2 regions of the Enterobacter sp. RHBSTW-00175 genome follow, and region 2 is predicted to be linked to the other one. Evidence: predicted binding sites of a transcription regulator. Region 2 holds the regulator's gene; the other holds the start of a gene.

Region 1 (3,422 bases), 1.1 Mb from region 2:
GGGTGAAAACTTCATCGCATCCGATCAGCTGGCACTGCTGCCAGTGACCCGTCGCTTTATCTTCCTGGAAGAGGGCGATATCGCTGAAGTGACGCGCCGTTCCGTGTCTATCTTTGATAAAGCCGGTACGCAGATCAATCGCCAGGAAATTGAATCCAACCTGCAATACGACGCAGGCGATAAAGGCGCTTACCGTCACTACATGCAGAAAGAGATTTACGAGCAGCCGAACGCCATCAAAAACACCCTGACCGGGCGTATTAGCCACGGCGTGGTGGATTTGAGCGAATTGGGCGACAAGGCGAACGAGCTGCTGTCGAAGGTTGAGCATATTCAGATCGTGGCCTGCGGCACCTCCTACAACTCCGGTATGGTCTCTCGCTACTGGTTTGAATCGCTGGCGGATGTGCCATGCGATGTGGAAATCGCGTCTGAATTCCGCTACCGCAAATCCGCAGTGCGCCGTAACAGCCTGATGATCACCCTTTCCCAGTCTGGCGAAACAGCCGATACCCTGGCGGCGCTGCGTCTGTCCAAAGAGCTGGGCTATCTTGGCTCTCTGGCGATTTGTAACGTGCCGGGATCTTCTCTGGTACGCGAATCCGATCTTGCGCTGATGACCAACGCGGGCACGGAAATTGGTGTCGCATCGACGAAAGCCTTCACTACGCAGCTGACAGTGCTGCTGATGCTGGTGGCGAAACTGGCGCGTTTGAAAGGGCTGGATGCCGCTGTTGAGCAGAACATTGTTCATGGTTTGCAGGCTTTGCCGAGCCGTATTGAGCAGATGCTGTCTCAGGACAAACGTATTGAGCAGCTTGCGGAAGATTTCTCTGACAAACATCACGCGCTGTTCCTGGGGCGTGGCGATCAGTATCCGATTGCGCTGGAAGGCGCGCTGAAGCTGAAAGAGATCTCGTACATCCACGCAGAAGCCTATGCGGCAGGTGAGCTGAAACACGGCCCTCTGGCGCTGATTGATGCGGATATGCCGGTTATCGTCGTTGCGCCAAACAACGAACTGCTGGAAAAACTGAAGTCCAACATTGAAGAAGTGCGCGCCCGTGGCGGTGTACTGTACGTCTTTGCTGATAAGGATGCCGGTTTCACCAGCAACGACAACATGCACATCATCGAGATGCCGCATGTGGAAGAGGTGATTGCACCTATCTTCTACACCGTTCCGCTGCAATTACTGGCTTATCACGTTGCGCTTATCAAAGGCACCGACGTTGACCAGCCACGTAACCTGGCGAAATCTGTGACGGTTGAATAATCATCTCAGGCTCCACCTTCGGGTGGAGCTTTTTTACCCTTCCTGGTTTGTTTTTAATCAACTCTTTCCCATTTTTATTTATGACAATCTGTCATCTTCAGCTACTTTTTTCAGTGTCACATAAAGAAAATATCACTGAAAACATACTGTCATGTTTGTGGCTATCTAATTGATACGTTTGATAATTTTTACTGACTTTTAAGTTAAACTTTCGTTGTCATAAAACTGTCATAATTCGTACATTTATCTGTCACCTGTTTGTCCTATTTTGCTCATCGTAGCCACTAAACAACGATTTACGAAAATCTTGCAGGAGACATTATGAAAGTTATGCGTACCACTGTCGCAACTGTTGTCGCCGCGACCTTATCTCTGAGCGCTTTCTCTGTATTCGCAGAGGCAAGCCTGACTGGTGCCGGTGCAACCTTCCCTGCGCCGGTGTATGCCAAATGGGCGGATACTTACCAGAAAGAAACGGGTAACAAGGTTAACTACCAGGGTATCGGCTCCTCCGGTGGCGTTAAACAAATTACCGCTAACACCGTTGATTTCGGCGCATCAGATGCTCCACTGACTGATGAAAAACTGGCTCAGGAAGGCCTGTTCCAGTTCCCTACCGTTATCGGTGGTGTGGTTCTGGCCATCAACCTGCCGGGCGTGAAGTCTGGTGAGCTGGTGCTGGACGGCAAAACACTGGGTGACATCTACCTGGGCAAAATCAAAAAATGGGATGACGAAGCCATTGCTAAACTCAACCCAGGCCTGAAACTGCCTTCTCAGAACATCGCTGTGGTTCGCCGCGCAGATGGTTCTGGTACCTCTTTCGTCTTCACCAGCTACCTGGCGAAAGTGAACGAAGAGTGGAAATCTAAAGTCGGTTCTGGCTCTACCGTTAACTGGCCAACCGGTTTGGGCGGTAAAGGTAACGACGGTATCGCGGCATTCGTACAGCGTCTGCCAGGCTCTATCGGTTACGTAGAATACGCTTACGCTAAGCAGAACAACCTGGCTTACACCAAGCTGCTGTCTGCTGACGGCAAGCCAGTAAGCCCGACTGAAGAGAACTTTGCTAACGCTGCTAAAGGCGCTGACTGGAGCAAATCCTTTGCACAGGATCTGACTAACCAGAAAGGCGAAGGCGCATGGCCAATCACCTCTACCACGTTCATTCTGGTTCACAAAGAGCAGAAGAAACCTGAGCAAGGTACTGAAGTGCTGAAGTTCTTCGACTGGGCATACAAAAACGGCAACAAACAGGCTAACGATCTGGATTACGCCAGCCTGCCGGATAGCGTGGTTGAGCAGATTCGTGCTGCATGGAAGACCAACGTAAAAGACAGCAGCGGTAAGGCATTGTATTAATTTAGCATTCTGACGAAAATGGCGGGTGGCGCTTGCGCTAACCCGCCCTACGGTTCCAACTGTAGGCCGGATAAGCGCAAGCGCCATCCGGCAATTTCGTAAACGCGTTTAACAGAAGAGTGATTTATGGCTGCAACCAAGCCTGCATTTAACCCTCCGGGTAAAAAAGGTGACATGATTTTCAGCGCGCTGGTAAAACTGGCTGCGCTGATTGTGCTATTGCTGCTGGGCGGCATTATCGTGTCCCTGATTTTCTCATCCTGGCCGAGCATCCAGAAATTTGGATTCTCTTTCCTGTGGACGAAAGAGTGGGATGCACCGAACGACATCTACGGTGCGCTGGTGCCGATTTACGGCACGCTGGTGACCTCGTTCATTGCTCTGCTGATTGCTGTTCCGGTCAGTTTTGGTATTGCCCTGTTCCTGACGGAACTGGCGCCTAACTGGCTGAAGCGTCCGCTTGGTATCGCCATCGAACTGCTGGCGGCTATCCCGAGTATCGTGTACGGCATGTGGGGCCTGTTTATCTTTGCTCCGCTGTTTGCGAAATACTTCCAGGAGCCGGTGGGCAATGTTCTGTCCTCTATCCCGTTTGTGGGGGCGCTGTTCTCTGGCCCGGCATTCGGTATCGGTATTCTGGCTGCGGGTGTGATCCTCGCCATCATGATTATTCCGTACATTGCGGCCGTTATGCGCGATGTCTTCGAACAAACCCCGGTGATGATGAAAGAGTCGGCTTACGGCATCGGCTGCACCACCTGGGAAGTTATCTGGCGCATTGTTC
Region 2 (3,422 bases):
TGACCGGGACGTCCAGCGTATCGACGGCGCTGAGCTTGCCAGCGGTAAACGTCACCAGATGCACGGATTTGGCTTTGCCCGTCTCGTCAAAACTCAGGGAAATCGGGGAGCCGCAATAGCGAATATGTTCGCTACCGCCAATCATCTGCGCGCGGTGAATATGCCCCAGCGCGATGTAATCCGCAGGCGGGAAGTTTTGCGCCGGGAAAGCATCAAGCGTGCCGATATAAATGTCACGTACTGCGTCACTTTTGCTCGCCCCAACGGTAGTCAAATGTCCGGTGGCAATCACGGGGATCTCCTGTTCACCGCGAAGGGCGCAGGCTGCTTCATACTGCTGGTGGTAGTAGTCGGTTATGCTCTGCAACAGGTGCTGCTGCTTTTCACCGCCGGAAAGCCCGGCCTGACTCTGAACGATATCTCTCGGACGTAAAAAAGGCACCGGACACAGTACCGCACCCGGCGTCCCGTCGCGTTTTTTCAGGATCTGCGGGGCGTGCCCGGCGCTGGCGACGACCGTCGTGTTGAGGAACGCGAGAATATCGCGGGATTCATTCAGCGTTGCCACGGAGTCGTGGTTACCCGCAACAATCACCAGATGACAGCCGGTTTGCTGTAAGTTAACGACAAAACGGTTATACAGTTCGCGCGCATAGCTTGGCGGTTGCCCGGTATCAAAAATATCACCGGCAACGATGATGGCATCAACCTGGTGCGACTGAGCAGTTTCCAGCAGCCAGTTCAGGAAGGCTTCATGTTCTGCGGCGCGGCTTTTGCTGTAAAAATTTTGACCCAGATGCCAGTCCGAGGTGTGAAGTATGCGCATAACGGTTCCGTGGCAAAAAAATGAGGATAGGATTATAAACCTTCAGAGAACGGAAAATAACCGCTGTAATAAAACAACAGTTTGCCATTTATAGTGGTAATGTTTTTCATAAATCTGTCATAAATCTGACGCATAATGACGCCGCATTACAAACTTGTAACTTAAATAAGATAAGACAGGGCAAAGTATGGCGAGACGTATTCTGGTCGTAGAAGATGAAGCTCCGATCCGTGAAATGGTGTGCTTCGTGCTCGAACAAAATGGCTTTCAGCCGGTAGAAGCTGAAGATTATGACAGCGCGGTGAATCAACTTAACGAACCCTGGCCTGATTTGATTTTGCTTGACTGGATGCTGCCTGGCGGCTCGGGATTGCAGTTCATCAAACACATTAAACGTGAAGCGATGACCCGCGATATTCCGGTTGTCATGCTCACGGCGCGCGGTGAAGAAGAAGATCGTGTGCGCGGTCTGGAAACAGGCGCTGACGATTACATCACTAAACCATTCTCTCCTAAAGAACTGGTCGCCCGTATTAAAGCGGTGATGCGCCGTATTTCGCCGATGGCGGTGGAAGAGGTGATTGAGATGCAGGGCTTAAGTCTTGATCCAACGTCACACCGGGTGATGACCGGCGAAAACCCACTCGATATGGGGCCAACCGAATTCAAGTTGTTGCATTTCTTTATGACTCACCCTGAGCGTGTCTATAGCCGTGAGCAGTTGCTGAATAACGTCTGGGGGACTAACGTCTATGTCGAAGACCGGACGGTTGATGTCCATATTCGCCGCTTGCGTAAAGCGCTGGAGCTGAGCGGCCACGATCGTATGGTGCAGACGGTCCGCGGCACGGGTTATCGTTTCTCGACCCGTTTCTGAACAATGACAGGAGTGTGACGCGTGCTGGAACGTCTGTCATGGAAAAGGCTCGTTTTTGAACTCATTCTTTGTTGTATCCCGGCCCTCATTCTGGGGGCATTCGTTGGACATTTGCCGTGGTTTTTACTGGCTTCGGTCACCGGGCTGCTAATCTGGCATTTCTGGAACTTACTGCGCCTTTCCTGGTGGCTGTGGGTTGACCGCAGTATGACGCCTCCGCCGGGAAGCGGGAGCTGGGAGCCGCTGCTCTACGGCCTGCATCAGATGCAGATGCGTAATAAAAAGCGCCGTCGTGAGCTGGGTAGCCTGATCAAACGTTTTCGCAGTGGCGCGGAGTCGCTGCCGGATGCGGTCATTCTGACCACCGAAGAAGGGACTATCTTCTGGTGTAATGGCCTGGCGCAACAGCTGCTTGGGCTGCGCTGGCCGGATGATAATGGCCAGAATATCCTTAACCTTCTGCGTTACCCTGAATTTACGCAGTATCTGAAAAAACGTGACTTCACCCGCCCGCATAATCTGAAACTGAACAATGGTCGTCACCTTGAGATCCGCGTGATGCCCTACAGCGACCAGCAGTGGTTAATGGTGGCGCGCGACGTAACGCAGATGCACCAGCTGGAAGGGGCGCGACGTAATTTCTTTGCCAACGTCAGCCACGAATTGCGCACGCCGTTAACGGTGCTGCAGGGCTATCTGGAGATGATGCAGGAGCAAACGCTGGAAGGGGCGCCACGCGAAAAAGCGCTGCATACCATGCGTGAGCAAACGCACCGGATGGAAGGGCTGGTGAAACAGCTTCTGACGTTATCGAAAATAGAGGCCGCCCCGACGCTTGCGTTGAATGACACTATCGACGTGCCGATGATGCTGCGCGTTGTAGAGCGCGAAGCGCAGACCTTGAGCCATAAAAAACATCAACTGACCTTTGAGGTTGATAATGGCCTGAAAGTACTGGGCAGCGAGGATGAGCTGCGTAGCGCCATTTCTAACCTGGTCTATAACGCGGTAAATCACACGCCGGAAGGGACGCATATTGTGGTGCGCTGGCAACATACCCCGACAGGTGCGGAGTTTAGCGTTGAGGACAACGGGCCAGGTATTTCGCCGGAACACCTGCCTCGCCTGACCGAACGCTTCTATCGTGTTGATAAAGCGCGCTCGCGCCAGACCGGAGGAAGCGGTCTGGGGTTGGCGATTGTGAAACATGCGGTCAATCATCATGAAAGTCGTCTCGATATTCAGAGCACGCTGGGGAAAGGAACTCGTTTCAGTTTCGTTATCCCGGAACGATTAATTGCCAAAAAAATCGCCTGACAACAGGCGTGTCATTTTTCCTTTCCACGGGCCAGCCATTGCTGGCCCGTTTGCTTTGCGGCCAAGTAAAACCTGAGTGAATTTTATACGCCAGATGCTTTTTTGTTCGCATGATTAGCCATGGGTTTTTCTTATAAATAGCGTATTGTGCTGGCCTGATTTTTCATACTGGCATATTGTTCTGGTTTCACGATCCCATCTTGCCTTTAAACGTTATAAGCGTTTAAATTGCCCCCCAGATACTGTCAGACCGACTGTATTTGCGTGGTAAATCGAAAAACTATTCTTCTCCACGCCAGGACGGGAGAATTTCCCGCTGAAATTGAGCAAGTTTTCCGCTGTATTGTCCCGTCAGGGATGGCGAAAATCTCAACGTTTTCAACACCACATCCACAGGCAGTA

Evidence for each region. Region 2 encodes PhoB, which activates phosphate uptake and scavenging genes when phosphate is short. Its sites were predicted from a motif close to CTGTCATAAAACTGNCNNAT; they were not measured.
Region 1: pstS (phosphate ABC transporter substrate-binding protein PstS) is a predicted target of PhoB. The motif match lies at 1,491-1,510, and genes of this name have one in related genera.

The regions. Positions count from the first base shown of each region.
Region 1 covers NZ_CP055930.1:2,141,327-2,144,748, forward strand. Annotated here, with positions in the region: gene glmS (glutamine--fructose-6-phosphate transaminase (isomerizing)) at 1-1,276, shown strand, start outside; gene pstS (phosphate ABC transporter substrate-binding protein PstS) at 1,598-2,638, shown strand; gene pstC (phosphate ABC transporter permease PstC) at 2,765-3,422, shown strand, end outside.
Region 2 covers NZ_CP055930.1:3,220,147-3,223,568, forward strand. Annotated here, with positions in the region: gene sbcD (exonuclease subunit SbcD) at 1-826, opposite strand, end outside; gene phoB (phosphate response regulator transcription factor PhoB) at 1,014-1,703, shown strand; gene phoR (phosphate regulon sensor histidine kinase PhoR) at 1,725-3,020, shown strand.